4 regions of the Leptolyngbya sp. FACHB-711 genome follow, and region 3 is predicted to be linked to each of the others. Evidence: predicted binding sites of a transcription regulator. Region 3 holds the regulator's gene; each other region holds the start of a gene.
The links. Region 3 encodes NtcA, which controls nitrogen genes in cyanobacteria. Its sites were predicted from a motif close to TTTGTANNNNNNNNTACAAA; they were not measured.
Positions count from the first base shown of each region.

Region 1 (4,089 bases), on a different contig from region 3:
AACGATCGATAAATCGGCGGCGTAAAACTCAAACTGATAGCTCTGGGCAAGTAGTTCTGCGGCAAAGGCTTCTCCGGCTGCGACATTTCGATCGATTCCAAAGACGATCGCGCCCTGTTCGCAAAAGAGCTTAGCAGCGGCTTTGCCAATTCCCGAACTGATACCCGTGATAATCGCAACTTTATCCTGAAGTCGATTCATTAGCCAATCTAAAATGAACTTACTGAGCGATGACTTTAGCGAACCCAATCCCTGATCAAAGCGAACTCATGACCTCGATCACCTGGTCAGAAGTCGTAACGCTGCCAAAAAGACCGCCCTCTATTTTGACCATTTCGATCGCTGCCCAATGCAGCCGCTCATCGCTTTCTGCGCAGCAATCCTCCAGCAGCAGGGTATCATAGCCGCGATCGCTCGCTTCTCTGAGGGTGGTATGTACACAGACGGCAGTTGTCACCCCGCAAAGAATCACGTTCCGAATGCCTCGCTGCCGCAGCAAATGATCCAGATCAGTGGCATAGAACGCTCCGCTTCCTGGCTTATCGATAATCGGTTCTCCCGGTTGAGGACTCAGTTCGGGAATAATATCCCAGCCTGTCTCGCCGCGAACCAGCAATCGTCCCATCGGACCTTCGCTGCCAATTGCAGCACCCGCTTTTTCGTTGCGCCAACGTTTTGTTGCAGGCAGATCCAGCAAATCCGATCGATGTCCTTCCCGGGTGAAAAAGACCGAAAACTGCTTTGCCCTTGCAGCGGCTAACAGGCGTTGAATTGGGGCAATGGGGGCTTGGGTCAGAGAAATATCATATCCCTTTTTTGCCAGGTATCCGCCCGGACTGCAAAAATCTGCCTGCATATCAATCACGAGAATCGTAGTGTTGTGCGGCTGCAAATTGCCGTCATACGGAAAAGGATGAGGATCAGCCGGAATATACATAATTGGGAAAGTCTTGATGAGACAAAGATAAGACAAACCAGTACAAAATCTTTTAATTCTAAGCCGAGCCAGAATCAATATTTCGAGCTGTGATGAGGGAAGACGAGGAACAGAAGGACAGGAAGAATAATAGTTGTTTCAACGGTCATCATTCTCACTCTATGCAATGAGCATGATCGATGTAAACAAACTTAATTGATTCGGATTGACCGCGATCGATAACATTCCTTGTATATGTTGATACAAAACTGTTCAACCCGACTCAATACACTACAAGGCTGTGCTGTGATCGTGCATCGGTGTTGAGGCCGCTCATTTTTTTGAAAATATCGTGCGGTTCAATTAAGAAATCCGTTAACCGATTGACTAAATATTGCGATACATTGCGATCGCCTTTTGCAAAAGTATCCAGAATAACCCAGTGAAAGTTTCTAAATTTTCTCTGCTCGTCTTCACCCTACCGCTTTTCTAATGGCTCAACTTTTATCTCCCGAACTGGAATCGCTCAAATCAACCCTGGAAGCGCAGGGAGTTAAATATGCACTGGCAAGTTTTGTGGATATTCATGGTATGTGCAAAGCCAAAGCCGTGCCTCTGTCCCATTTCGGTCAAATGATGCGAGGTTCGGAACTGTTTACAGGAGCTGCGCTAGACGGTGTACCGCAGGATGTTAGCGATGAAGAAGTTGCAGCAATGCCTGATCCTGCCTCTGCCACAATCTTGCCCTGGAACTCGGAAATTGCTTGGTTTGCTAGCGATCTCTACCTGGAAGGAAAACCGTTTGAGGCGTGCTGCCGCAGTATTTTGAAAAGAGTGCTGGCACAAGCCGCAGAGATGGGCTTCGGCTTTAATTTGGGAATTGAAACGGAGTTCTTTATTCTCAAAGAAACAGCAGACGGTAAGCCAATTCCAATTAGCGATCGCGATGTGCTGCATAAACCCTGTTACGACGTGCAAGGGCTGCTAGACAACTATGCCTGGGTGACAGAAATTGTCGAGGCAATGAATCAGCTCGGCTGGGATGTGTATTCGTTTGACCACGAAGACGGCAACGGACAGTTTGAAACCGACTTCGCCTACACCGATGCCCTGACAATGGCGGATCGCTTCACGTTCTTCCGGCTGATGGTGAAGGAAATTGCTCGCAAACACGGCTTTTTTGCCACTTTTATGCCCAAACCTTTTGCCAACCGCACGGGCAGCGGCGCACACTATAATATGTCGCTGGCAGACCTGGAGACGGGCAAAAATCTGTTTGAGTCCGCAGACGATCCGCGTGGCTGTGGGTTATCGAAGCTGGGCTATCAGTTTATTGCGGGCGTCTTGCGTCATGCTCCGGCGATCTGTGCGACGATCGCTCCTACGGTCAACAGCTACAAACGCCTGATTGCCCGAGGCAGTATGTCGGGCTTTACCTGGGCACCCATTTACATTTGCTACGGCAACAATAACCGGACGAACATGCTGCGAATTCCGCTGGGTGGCGGCAGGGTCGAGTGTCGTGCGGCAGATATCTCTACCAACCTGTATCTGGGGGCAGCGATGATTTTGGCAGCCGGACTGGAAGGAATTCGCGAAGGACTCGACCCGGGTGAGCCGCACACCGAAAATATGTACAAGCAGTCCCTCGCAGACCTGCAAGACATGGGAATTCGCTTTTTGCCGCGCAACTTGGAAGAAGCGATCGCCGCCTTTGCCGCAGATCCTTTAAGCGAGCAGGTGATGGGGTCGCTGATGTACCGGACGTATATCGACTTTAAATCGCAGGAATGGCAGGCGTATCACAACCACGTTTCCGACTGGGAGATTCAGCGGTATCTCAAGTTCTTCTAGTCAGGACGATTCTCCTCGTTGGGGGAATTGCTCATGGATTGCTCGTTTCATTGTTTATTTCATGAACTCAAGGAGGAAATACCGCGAGTGGCTCACTCTAGCACGACCGAACCAGGCAGTCCTAATTTTGCTCCGCTCCCGTCAAACAAGCGCTACCTGAAGCCGTCTGTATTCTGGAGTATCCGTCAGGGATTTCCTCGCTGGCTTTCACTGACGGTCGGGGCGTTATCGCTCCTGATTCCGTTTATTGCCTGGACGATCGTGAGCTATGCTGGCGTGGTTTCCCCGATGTTTTTACCGACTCCCACGGCAGTGCTTCAGGCAGGGCTGCAAATGCTGACTGAAAATAACCTGTTGCTTGATATTGGGGTGAGCAGTGCCAGAGTGGCGGGCGGCTTTCTGCTGGCAGCTCTAATTGGAGTGCCGATCGGATGGGCAATGGGTGCGTTTCACAGTATGGATAGCCTGTTTGCGCCGATCGTTGGAACGGTGCGCTATATGCCCGTTACGGCGTTTGTGCCGCTGATCGTCATCTGGGTAGGACTGGGCGAAGAATCAAAGATTCTTATCATCTTTTTGGGCGTGGTTCTTTACAACGCGATGATGGTGGCGGACGCGGTAAAGTTTATTCCCAATGAAATGATCAATGTTGCCTATACGCTGGGTGCGACTCGTCGAGATGTGTTTTTTAAGGTGATTCTGCCTGCCACGTTCCCCAGTGTGCTGGATACATTGCGCGTCAACATTTCCGGTGCGTGGAACTTTCTGGTCATTGCCGAACTACTGGCAGCTCAAAGCGGTTTAGGGTTCAGAATTATTCAGGCCCAGCGATTTCTACAAACCGAAAAGGTGCTGTTTTGTATTGCGGTGATTGGCTTGATTGGGTTGATCATTGACTATGGCTTGAAGTGGCTTTCGGCAAAACTCACCCCTTGGGCAGACCAAATTCGCAGCTAGACCCCATTCAGGCGGATCCTGCTCACTATTTAGGCAGATTGCGCGGAAATTGTATTTTGATTTACATATTGCGGGGTGTGAATCATATTTAACTGATGATTGGCAACACGCTTAAAATCTTGCATTCACCCATTCTCTTTGCTTAGCAATAATTTTGTTTGACCAATGTTTGACGAACAGCTCAGGACACCCAGATATGCTTGATACCCGCTTCGGTCATCAGCCACGAGAATTGAATACTGCGGATGGGAGTTCCGAAAGCATTGCAGTTCAGCCCAAAATGGAAATTCGATCGCTCTCCAAGCAGTTCTCGATGCGGGGCGACCAGCCGTTAACCGTTCTTCAGGACATTAACCTGAAAC
Region 1 is NZ_JACJOR010000273.1:3,984-8,072, forward strand. It holds gene H6F80_RS10765 (SDR family NAD(P)-dependent oxidoreductase) at 1-201, opposite strand, end outside; gene H6F80_RS10770 (cysteine hydrolase family protein) at 257-937, opposite strand; gene glnT (type III glutamate--ammonia ligase) at 1,409-2,770, shown strand; gene H6F80_RS29815 (ABC transporter permease) at 2,858-3,727, shown strand; gene H6F80_RS10785 (ABC transporter ATP-binding protein) at 3,924-4,089, shown strand, end outside.
Region 1: a site for NtcA is predicted at 1,165-1,184, ahead of glnT (type III glutamate--ammonia ligase). Genes of this name have one in related genera too.

Region 2 (4,089 bases), on a different contig from region 3:
ATCCCGTGGAAATTCTGCGACTGGTAATAGTCGGGATACGCTACAGCGGGCTGGCGAAACCGATCGCACTCCTGCTCCCAGTTTTTACTTTGCTGATAGCGCAGCAGTGCCTCGCGATCGATCAGAAAGTTACGAAAAATCGGCGCGAGAAATCGCTCAAAAATTGTGTCTTGTTGCGTCATTCAAGCCTCCTGAGGTAGTGAAATTTGCAACCTGAATGGCGTAAGGCGTCCTGATGTAGTGCGTACTACGTGCTAGGATGCGCCCTAAAATGCGTACTCAATCAATGCATACTTAATTAATGGAGGAGCAATGGAGGAATCTCTGAGCCCAGTGGCGCACTGCTGATCAGGCATACAGTGAGGCGACATATTCTCCATAGCCGTTATATTTTAGCGTTGGCTTCTCAGTCCAGCTAAATTCTGCCTCTGCACCGACAAACCGTTCCTGCGACTGCGACCAGCGCGGATGAGGCACAGCCGGGTCAACGTTGGATTCAAACTTGTACTCACTCGGACTCAGTGTGTTCCAGAAGGTAGCAGGCTGACGGTCTACAAACTCAATTTTGACGATCGACTTCGCGCCCTTAAAGCCATACTTCCAGGGAAGCACTGCCCGCAGGGGTGCGCCGTGCTGTTTCGGCAGCGTATGCCCGTAAACCCCGACTGCAAAAAACGCTAGCTCGTTTGCCATCTCGTCGAGCCGCATTCCTTCAGTATAAGGAAAGGGAAGAAACTGATTTGGCGGAAAGAGGGGACCGTAAGTGACCTTCGGGTTGTAGTAGGAAGTAAAGCGCACAAACTTTGCCGCAGCGGTGGGTTCTACGGCTTGAATCAGCAGATTCATCGGAAAGCCTACCCAGGGAATTACCATGGACCAGGCTTCCACACAGCGAAAGCGATAAATGCGCTCCTCTAAAGGAAACCTGCGGGTCAGGTCGTCCAAATCAAATGTCTGGGGCTTGCTGACCAATCCAGTGACTTCAACCTTCCAGTCATCGATCGGCAACGCTCGTGCATTTTGCCAGACTGCAGTTTTCGTGCTACCAAACTCATAAAAATTGTTGTACGTTGCGGCAACTAGTTCATTGGTCAGTGGACGATCGACCTGAGCAAAAGCTGGATTCAGCGTTACAGCAAGCGACTGGGTTCCGGCAATGGCAGCCTGGTCGAGCACTTTTTGTTTCTGACAGCCAATCAAGGGCAGCGCAGCCCCCGCAATTCCCGCACCTGCCAGCCCTTTCAAAAAACGCCGTCGATTAAAGAAAGCAGATTCGGGAGTGACGGTGCGCTCCGGCAACTGCCAGCTAGGAGGAATCCGAATCAAAGCCATAGCAACGTGCCGATTAGAAAGACTTTACATTCCTCAATATAGACTGATTTTTCAACAGATTTCCTGCCTTCCTCTATAAAAACGTTTGGAAAGGATCCCTCAAGCTGGGTCAAAGCCTATCTATCGTAAAGCAGGTTTAGACGGTATATCTTGAGATAGTTTTCCGCAAAAAAATATTCAGTAATATTGATAGCAAAGCAGTGGAAGAAAATATAAAAAAGAACAAAGAGCAACACAAAAGGAAGGAGCACCAAAGGAAGTGCAGCAAAAAAGCGAGATCGATATAGACCCCGCTTGCTTGCCTGGATAGCTTTCTCCAGAAATAGAGTAATGCTAGATTACCTTGCTTGCACCATCTTGTGGTTCAATAGTGTTCAATCCCAACCTGATTTAAGGAATTACAGTTCACCTGATTCAGATTTACGATCACCCAGCCTATACAGGCAATTACCAAACAACCGCCTCGATTGAGCTGAACAGGAGCGATTATCTTGCTTCAAGCTGTAGAGATTGAATTCTTAAGCCAGGTGATTGAGATTGCCAGCAAACCCAAAGATAGGCTCTCACTTGGACTATGCTAGTGAGTCCCAGCACCAACCGGAATGTTTTCACCGTCCTCTTCCAGAACCCGAAGGCTTGGAAACAGGAAGTGGTTTTCCTCCACATATTGGGCACCGAAAAGACCTTTCTCTGCCCAGAAGTAGCGATCGGTGGTATGCTCATTACGCTTAACCAGAAGCAGGGCAGGAGGCAGAATACCCTCAGCCTGAATAAACTTCCGAGCCGCAGTAACGGGCTTTTCTTCGCCGCTTTCAATGCTGTACTGAGGCACTAACTCAAGGATTCTCCGTCCTTCCAGGCGACGGCGACTTTTACGCTTACGTCTTCTTGCCAACCTCTCTACCTCCTCTCTTCTCGACGCAGTAGGATTTTGTGTAGTCAGGGTTTAATGTAACTAGGTTAATGTAACCAGGATTACAAAATACTAAGACCCTGCAAAGTATATCCGCTTAAGTTTGAAATTTCAACTTTTTTAAGCGATTGATACAGAATCTAAAGAGAATCTATACCTCACATATGCTCTCATAATCACCCAGGGATTTCAAGGGAGCCGTTACCGTCCGCAAGATTTCTGAATAAAATAGTTGAAAAGCTGATGTTTCCAGGCTTTAGGCTTTATTGTGGATAGCTACAGGATAAATTTCCCGGAAACCCGGCTTGGTTGAGGAACTGCGTCATTTTGATCAGTTTTTAATCTTTATTAGACAATTTCTTTGTTTCGGTCAGATTCATCTTGATGTAGTGACTCTCGCTTCTCTAAAGTTTTGTAAACAATCGTTTTGTAGAAGTTTTGTGAACAGCCGTTTTGTGAATAATTGTCGAGACATTCATGCTGTCGCCTGCTAGCCCCGAATTTATTGCCCTCTGTCGATCGCAAATTCAACTGCTGACCGAGGGGTTGGGGGCAGTGCTGAGTATTGTTTACTTAACTGAAGAACTTACTGAACTTGCAGATGCGCCGCTTGTTCCGATTGCTGCTTACCCGGAAGGCGTCATGCAGTGGAGTAATGAGCAAACCCTCAGCCTGATGCGAGGAAACCGAGTTAATTTGGAACAGCCGAAACTTGCGTCTGAAATTTCCTCAACTCGTGCCCCGGTCACAATCGATGAAACTGCTCTGCCGCCGCTTCAAATTGCGGAACGCGCCCTGCTCCGCCAGCAGCAGTCTGTTTTGCCGCTGATGCACGAAAATGTGGTGATGGGGCTACTGATTACGGCTCGGCTCGATCGCCCCTGGACCGAAAATGAACAGGAGCAAATTGAACAAATTGCCCATACCCTGGCGATCGGCTGTCTGCTCGACCAGCGGGCACAGTGGGCAGCGCAGGATATGCGGCAGCTCCGTCAATTGCATCATCAGCGGCAGGATGTATTTGATACTCTGCTGCATCAGTTTCGCAATCCGCTCACGGCCCTTCGCACGTTTGGTAAGCTGCTGCTAAAGCGACTCCGCCCCGAAGACAGCAATTACTCCGTTGCAGAAGGCATTATCCGTGAAAGCGAACGTCTGCAAGACTTGCTGCAACAGTTTGAAGTCGCTCTGGACTGGGAGCAGCCCAGTTCACCACCAGCAAAAATTGCGCCTGGGGTAACTCCATCCCCAAATGCCTCAGACTCCTCTCCCCCTGCTCTGACCAGCAGCAAGTCGCCGCTTTTGCTTCCAGGAACCAACTGGGTCACGGGAGCTTTGCTTCAGGTCACACCCCACGCGCTGACCGAAGTGCTGTCACCGCTACTGAGTTCTGCCGATGCGATCGCTCAAGATCGACAGTTAATGCTGCATTCCTCGATCGCTACGCCGCTGCCGCCCGCTTTGGTAGACCCGAAGGCACTGCGCGAAGTGCTGACTAATCTGATCGACAACGCCCTAAAATACACGCCAGTAGGCGGAGCTGTTTATGTGGGAGTGCTTGCCTACGCGAATCATCAGCAGGCAATCGTGATTGCTGATACGGGACCGGGTATTCCGCCGGAAGATCAGGCGCATCTGTTTGAACGGCACTATCGCGGCGTCCAGGCAAAAACCGACATTCCCGGAACCGGGCTGGGACTCGCGATCGCCCGTGACCTGGTGCGGCAAATGCAGGGCGATATCGAAGTGTTTAGTCCAATGAAGCAGTGCGATTTTATTCCAGCCGCCATGCTTGCCCAGACCGATGCTGCTCATTTGGGAACGGCGATCGTGGTGCGTCTACG
Region 2 is NZ_JACJOR010000514.1:7,110-11,198, forward strand. It holds gene H6F80_RS24865 (class I SAM-dependent methyltransferase) at 1-182, opposite strand, end outside; gene msrP (protein-methionine-sulfoxide reductase catalytic subunit MsrP) at 349-1,332, opposite strand; gene H6F80_RS24875 (DUF3155 domain-containing protein) at 1,910-2,227, opposite strand; gene H6F80_RS24880 (sensor histidine kinase) at 2,723-4,089, shown strand, end outside.
Region 2: a site for NtcA is predicted at 2,295-2,314, ahead of H6F80_RS24875 (DUF3155 domain-containing protein). Genes of this name have one in related genera too.

Region 3 (4,089 bases):
AAAATCGCAAGCTGAGTAGTATCGCGAACGATCAGGAAGATTCCTAATCCGAGCAGCAGTACCAGCCCGGTTTGCATCACGTTCTCTTGAATCCGATTGGGCAAAGGCTTACCGCGCAGTCCTTCCAGCAACAGAAACACAAGCTGTCCGCCATCCAGAGCCGGAAGCGGCAGAATATTGATAATCGCTAGGTTGATGCTGATGATTGCCGTGAAGGGAAACAGGCTTCCCGCGTTCGCTGCAACCAAGCCCGCGCCCTGCTCCACAATTTTGACGGGGCCGGCGACCTGCCCTGCCATCGAGGAGAAGTTGGTGATTAGACCAATAAATCCATTCACAGTGGCAAGAAACATTCCCTGAAACTGCTTTGCTGCCAGTCCCAGCACCTCAAAAACGCCATTGGGGCGGCGATACTGAGTTGCATTGATATTGGGGGCAAGCTGTACGCCGATTTTTGCGACGCCATCTTCTCCCGCTTTAGGGGTAATGCTGAGATCAAGCTGTTGATCGCCTCGCTGCACGGTAAATTCAACAGGCTGATCCGGACTGGTGCGAATCGTTTCCATTAGCGATTTAACGGCGTCCTGAGAGGCTCCCAGCGGCTGATCGTTGACTTCTAGGATAATGTCTCCTGCCTGAAGCCCTGCCCGTGCTGCCGGAGATTGTTGAGAAATGATTTCTGGAACTACGACGCCTGGTTGATAATCAAACTGTTCAGGAATGCCGATCGTTGTGAACTGCGCCACAAACACCAGATAGGCAAAAATCAGATTGGCGATCACGCCTGCACTAATTACAATGGCGCGATCGAGCACCGGACGGTTTTTCAGCAGATTTGGATCGTTGGGCGGAATTGTACTATCTGGGTCATCGTCGGGAAAGCCAACAAAGCCACCCAGCGGAATCGCTCGCAGCGCGTATTCGGTGCGCTCACCCTGATACTTCAGCAAAATCGGACCAAAGCCGATCGAAAATCGATTGACGTGAATTCCTTGCAGACGAGCTGCCAAAAAGTGCCCCAGCTCGTGAACCACAATTAACAGGGCGAGAACTGAGATTGTCGCTAATACTGACATAGACCCAGATTAATAAATAGAACCATCTGTAGTCCATTCTAAAGGGCGGTGAGGATTACTACTTCTACCCTGAGGGTTGGGTGGGGGAGGGGGAGATGAGGGGTGAATGGTTATCAGTGTATTTGGCTAACTCAGGTTTTGTTGGAATCGCAAGCTTTCTCCGTTCGGCAACGTTTGTTCGCGTCCGATCGCAAGCCTCCTGTTCCTCTTCTCCAGAAGCATTCGCTTAGGATGAGGTTACTTGGGAAATGAAAGTTCTATCCCTTGTCCTTCCTGTCCTTCTGGGGGCATGGGTGTTTTGAACAGCGACACAGCTAACTTTAAGTGAACTGCTGGCTGAGCGTGACTGGATTGTGAACGGTAATTCTTTTCTTGTGGATCGAAATCATTTGATCCTGACGCAGATCGCCGAGCAGCCGAGTCACAGTGACCCGCGTTGAGCCGATCGCTTCCGCAATTGCCTGATGAGATAGTTTAAGGTCGATCGTAATGCCCTCGGTGGTGGGCATGCCGAAGTCGCGGCAAAGAATCAGCAGGAAGCTGACTAGACGTGATCCCATGTCGCGATGCGCCAGCGTTTCGATCATCATCTCGGTTTGCAGAATTCGGGAGGATAACCCTTGCAGCATCAGCATACAGAGATCGGGGTTTTCCTTCAGGGCTTTCTCGACTTGCTCGATCGGCACAGACAGCAGCTCAACGGGCGTAAAGGCAACGGCATGATAGAAGCGATCAGCACGTTGCCCGGTGATGAGCGACAGAACGCCAAACACGCTGTTTTCACGGAGAAGCGCGACCGTAATTTCCTCACCTGCTTCATACACGCGAGATAGTTTGACTGCCCCTTTTTGCAGGAAGTAAACTCGCTCGGCAGGGTCGCCGGGAAAGAAGATTGTTTTGCCACGATCGTAGGCTTCAACAACAGGTGGAAAAGCACTCCCGCTTAATTGACGAAAGACGTTTGCCAATGGCTTATTTGGTGCAGCTACCATATCCCTTCCCCCAGCCCGCCTTTGAAGATTTCATCTTACCGCCACCTGCTACCAATAAGATCATTCGTTCTAGCCCAATTGGTTCTAACCGACTTTTTACCCCCTGTCCTTCACTCTGGTGTGGAGCAAGTAGGGTTAAGCCAAATGGGATATCGGAACTTCTGTGATAGCTTTCTGACTTTAAATTACTAAACTTAACTCTGAGCGGATTTTTTGTATTAAGTAATACATATCTAGCCCAATCTTGGTCTAAGTGCTGAAAAAGTCAGATTTTAAGGCGAAATAGGGGCAAAAAGTTCCTGTTAAAACCGACTGACTGAGACTGATATTGCTCCAGCAGCTCAAGACAATGCTTCCAAAATTGGATTTGCGAGGGTCAGCAGTGCCAGTTTTGTGAAGGATGTTTTCTAATGCTCTATTTCCCAATTAAATATCACCATTGATTCTGCTGAAGGGGAAACGGCTTCGCATTGTTGTCTGGCGAAACGTTGTCTTCTCCTGGCTAACAGGCTCCCCGACGATTAAGCACAACCTGGATAGTTTTGAAAATCAGCCCTAAATCATAAGCGATCGACCAGCGTTCCTGATAGCGCAAATCTAATTTCACGATTTCCTCAAAATCGGTTACGGTTGATCGACCATTTGCCTGCCATTCTCCCGTGATACCTGGCTTTACCTCTAGCCGCTGCCAGTGGTGAGCTTTGTAGCGGCTCACTTCATTTAGCGTAGGCGGGCGGGTTCCAACCAGGCTCATCTCGCCGCGTAGCACGTTCCAGAATTGTGGCAGCTCGTCTAGGCTAGTACGCCGCAGGAATCGTCCTACTCGCGTAATACGAGGATCGCAATCGTTCTTAAAGATGTAGCCTTGCGCCTGATTTTGAACCTGATGCTGAAGTTTCTCGGCATTCACCACCATCGAGCGAAACTTCCAGATGCGGAACGTTTGTCCGCGAAACCCGCATCGCTCCTGGCTGTAAAAAATGGGGCCGGGATCGCTGATATAGATTGCTACTGCGATCGGGATCAAAACCAGAGCGGTCAGCGTTAAGCCAACCCCTGCGCCCAGAATATCGATCGATCGCTTAGTTCTGCTCTGAACCGAAGGATGAATCTCAGATGCAAATGACGGCAGTAGGGTAACAAATTCAGAATGTGTGAATGACATAGCGCAGCAGCCTCTAGACAACGCCCCAAAAGAGGCAAACCAAAGAACAATTGATTGAACCAGAGCAGTGAGCGCGCCCTTAAACCGCAATTTCGGCAGCTTTGCGCTCTGATAAAAGCAACTGATGAAACCAGAATGCGCTTTGATTCAGGGGCAAGCAACAGCGAAGGTTTCGCTTTATCAACACTTCAAGGACAGCTTTAGAAATAGGGAGCTTCTCCGGGAAAATTACCAGGCAATTTCCACAAGGTTTTGCCTTCCGTGGTTAAGATCCTGGTATGGAGATTCAGTCTGCAACGTTATACATCGTAGGAACCCCGATCGGCAATCTGGAAGACATGACCTTCCGGGCGATCGAAGTTTTACGTCAGGTTGATTTTATTGCGGCAGAAGACACTCGTCACACTGGAAAGCTGCTTCAGCACTTCCAGATCAAAACGCCGCAGATTAGCTATCACGACCACAATCGCCGTAGCCGTCAGGATGAGCTACTGCGTCGCCTTCAACAGGGCAATTCGATCGCGCTTGTGACCGATGCCGGAATGCCAGGCATTTCCGATCCCGGCTATGAGCTGGTAAAAGCCTGTATCGAGCAAGGAATCCCTGCCGTACCGATTCCGGGAGCTTCTGCTGTGGTCACTGCCCTGAGCGCAGCTGGGCTTCCCACCGATCGCTTTGTCTTCGAAGGATTTTTGCCCACAAAAGGCACAGAGCGTCAAGCGCGGCTCATCGCATTGCAGAGCGAAACTCGCACGATCGTGTGCTACGAGGCTCCTCACCGACTGCGGCAGACTTTGAAAGATTTGCGGGAAGAGTTTGGAGGCGATCGGCAAATTGTGCTGGCAAGAGAACTTAC
Region 3 is NZ_JACJOR010000358.1:14,000-18,088, reverse strand. It holds gene rseP (RIP metalloprotease RseP) at 1-1,076, opposite strand, end outside; gene ntcA (global nitrogen regulator NtcA) at 1,397-2,068, opposite strand; gene H6F80_RS14840 (sugar transferase) at 2,571-3,233, opposite strand; gene rsmI (16S rRNA (cytidine(1402)-2'-O)-methyltransferase) at 3,512-4,089, shown strand, end outside.

Region 4 (4,089 bases), on a different contig from region 3:
CGTCCGGCAGGCGATCGTTCTACAACGCTCAGCTCTCGGATCTGAGTAAAGTTGACGAAGGGATGCTTTTTCGTCGCGAGCACCTGCCGCAAATCATTTGTGATTTCGCCGATTGGACTTTCGACACGCCAGCGAAACATATCCCAGCCTTCTTCGTTGAAGCCGCGTCTTTGAGCAATAAAGGCTCTGAAGTTGCTTTCGTCTGCCAGACTGCGCTGAGACAGATTCCAGATATTTTGCACTGAATCTACCACCGCTCGTAAATAAGGGCGATTGCTGCCTGCCCAAACATCGCTAAACGGAGCCGTCACGCCACCTGTAGTCGAGGAATAGAGTGCATCCACCAGTTCATTGTTGTAGGTCAAAACCAAGCCACGTGTGGCAGCAATGGCGCGATCGGTTTCTGGAACCGCTCCTGACAATCCCCAGTAAACCTGACACTGGGTATCAGCACAAAGCTGATAATTATCGATCGCAAAACGGCGCAGATTTCGTAAAGCGTAGGTTCGTGCCAGGATTGCTTGCGCTTCGATCGTGGTTTGTGGTGCACCAACCCCAATTTCATGGGGTACCACTCCGCGCAAGTAGGTTTCGATCGGAACTTGATTGACCAGGGTATAGGTGCCGTAAGCATTGGTCTGAAGCCGCAGTGTCCCGGCATAGAGGCGCGTTCCGTGATCGCTGCGATTAAACGTGACCTGAATGCGATCGTTTGCTGTGTCAATCTCGACCTGGTCTTGCTGATAGCGGTAGCCGTCCACCGTCAGAGCCGCCTTTGGAATTTGTGGCTTTACCTGCGTATCAATAAAGGCTGTTCTTGCTCCCTGGGCTTGCAGGTTTTGCAGCAGGAGTCGTCTCAAAAGCGGTGTTCGATAGGTCTCTCGATCTGCCCAGACCTGCCACTGCCTCGGCTGACCAATTTCGACCGCAATCCCTTCAGACTTCCAGCGATTTGCACTATCCTCCGCACTTTCAAAGCTGCGGTGAGTACTGAGCACAATGCGTTCAACGACTTCGGGCTGTGGGAGCGGCTGCATCACGACATTAACCTTGACTTCGCCGCTTGTAGCTAGTACTCGATCTTGCTGTCCATCTTTAAGCTTGAGCGTCAGTCGATCGCCCGACAGGGGCTTTAATGTGATTTCATCCGTTGCATTTGAGCCAAACCGCTGCACTACACCCACATCTAGCAAGGGGTTGAGCGGAGCAGGTTGGACGTGCCCAAACTGCCCCATACCAGCCAGAAGACAAGCTGATATCAGCAGCGTTTTTATCCAGGAATTGGGACGTAGTTTCAGCAGGTGACACAAAAGCCAACGAACTGGGGCATTCCGTTGTAGGGAAGTCACAGGACAGATCCTCATAGCGAATGACAGCGAAAAACGGTTTGATGCAGCTCTGAACTCAGCGATTAACCCCTGCACTTAGGGCAATCTTAATTCTTGGGAAAAAATAACTTCTTGCCTGTTCTGCATTTTAGCGAGCCAACTCTAGTGTGACTAGCTTGTTTACTATCCTCAATCTTTTCGCGATAAATACCCTAAAAGATTTGCTATTTAAAATTCCTGTAAAGACGAAGATCCATCGCCCTGTTCCTGCAACGATTGCCACCCCGCCTGCCAAAGAGAGCGGTCTTTAAGCTGCTGGGCATTCAGCCAAAAGCGAACTGCTGGATCACAAGCAGCCACCATTTCTGCAAAAACCCAACGCCCTTCATTTTTTCGATTCAGAACTTGAAAATGCCGCCAGCCCCAGGTTTTTTGCTGCGCTGTCCACTTAGAACCGACCAGATAAGGAAACTTTTGCTTTTTTGGCATGTGCTGCGATTTATAGAAACGAAAATTGAAGCCTAGAGAGTAATCTTTCAAGAAACAATTCAACACAGAAATTATGAAAGAAAAATCTGTCTAAACTGAAGCTTTGTCTATTTCACATTTTGCGACAAATCTTACAATGCTTACTGAATCTAGCTTTACTTCCCCTAAACCATTGAGATCTCCGATTACTAATCCCCCAACTCCGCAATTGTTCGGTTATGCTAATTCATTACAAAGTCTCGCTGAGTTCAGCAAGTTGGCTGAGCTTGTACACAATTCACCGTAAGTAATTTAGGATTACAGCTAGGATGCCAACAAGGCACTGCCCTGCTAACGCAAGTTAAGAAAACTCTACTCGTCGAGAGGCTTTATTATTGATTGCGCTTTTCTAATGCCCTTATCACATTCCCACAACGAATGAGATTAAAAAGGATGCAATTTTTGTGAGAAAAGTTACAATCGGAGAAGTCTTGGCTAAAGTTGAGGAGTGCAGACTTGTTTTGGTGCTTCTACTCGCAGTGCTTCTACCTGAAACTGTGGGCGGTTAGCGGAGAAAGCGAGTTTGCTGCGAATATTGAATCCAATGGGTAGGCTATATCCGGACAGATTCGCTAGCAGCTGATCAGTGATTCAGAATCAGTCGTACTATTTCCTGGTCTTAATTGACCTTCAACGTTATTGACACTAAGGAGCATGAGGAGCGCGGCATGACCCAGGCTAACGACGTACTCGAAACCATTGACCCCGCCGAGAGTGACCTGGACGAACTCTTGATTGAAGGAGAGGATCGAGACGACGAAGAGGACTTGTTCGACACTCAGCCTGATGAGGAGGAAGACGGCAAAACCCCAAAGGGCGCAACCCGTCGTCGGGCGCAAGCCAAGAAAAAACTGTATACAGAAGACTCAATTCGGCTTTACCTGCAAGAAATCGGTCGCATCCGGCTACTGCGGGCAGACGAAGAGATCGAACTGGCACGCAAAATCGCTGACCTACTGGAGCTAGAACGCATTCGCGATCGTCTGTGTGAAAAGCTCGATCGGACTCCGCAAGAGCTAGAACGCAACCCGGAAGCATGGGCGAATGAGGTTAATCAACCTCTTCCTAAGTTCCGTAGACGGCTGCATGAAGGACGACGCGCCAAAGAGAAAATGGTGCAGTCTAACCTGCGACTGGTGGTGTCGATCGCCAAGAAATACATGAACCGGGGTCTGTCGTTCCAGGACTTGATTCAAGAGGGCAGTCTGGGTCTGATTCGCGCTGCTGAGAAGTTTGACCACGAGAAAGGCTACAAGTTCTCAACCTACGCCACCTGGTGGATTCGGCAGGCGATCACTCGCGCCATTGCAGATCAGTCTCGCACGATCCGTCTGCCCGTTCACCTTTACGAAACCATCTCGCGGATCAAGAAGACGACCAAGCTACTGTCTCAGGAAATGGGGCGGAAGCCGACCGAGGAAGAAATCGCGACCCGTATGGAGATGACGATCGAGAAGCTGCGGTTTATTGCCAAATCAGCTCAGCTTCCGATTTCTCTGGAAACGCCGATCGGCAAAGAAGAGGATTCGCGCCTGGGTGACTTCATTGAATCCGATGGTGAAACCCCGGAGGATCAGGTTTCCAAGAATCTGCTGCGGGAAGACCTGGAAAACGTGCTGGGAACTCTTAGTGCAAGGGAGCGGGATGTGTTGCGGCTGCGCTACGGTTTAGACGATGGACGGATGAAGACGCTGGAAGAAATTGGACAGATCTTCAACGTTACCCGTGAGCGGATTCGCCAGATCGAAGCCAAGGCTCTGCGAAAGCTGCGTCACCCGAACCGCAACAGCGTTCTAAAGGAGTACATCCGCTAGAATTTCTCAAAGCTTAGGGTTTGCTAATCAAACCGTTCAGCAAGAATTAGTTCTTGAAACTGCATTGGTTACACTTGGCTAAACCATCCTACGCTTTATGAGCGAATGCTCTGGGATGTTTCTAGCATAATTTAGAAATAGCAGAAGCCTATTCTCGATTGCAGAGTAGGCTTCTTTTGTATCATGCCTCCGCATTATTCCTATGCCGCTGCACTATTTCTCAATCGCGACAGCTATCCTTAATCTGCAATAAGGGACAGTCAGAATCGTTAGCCTGAAATCCTGAAGATATCCATGGTTTGAGCATAAGCCTCAGGTTTTTCTGCTTCAATCCCACTAGTGAACCGCGTTAAACCACATTAAAGGCTACAAGAGAATCGATCAAAAAAGGGGCAAAAGCCCCTTCTTGTCTTGCAGTT
Region 4 is NZ_JACJOR010000057.1:2,064-6,152, forward strand. It holds gene H6F80_RS01190 (SpoIID/LytB domain-containing protein) at 1-1,349, opposite strand, end outside; gene H6F80_RS01195 (TIGR02450 family Trp-rich protein) at 1,557-1,817, opposite strand; gene rpoD (RNA polymerase sigma factor RpoD) at 2,525-3,670, shown strand.
Region 4: a site for NtcA is predicted at 2,258-2,277, ahead of rpoD (RNA polymerase sigma factor RpoD). Genes of this name have one in related genera too.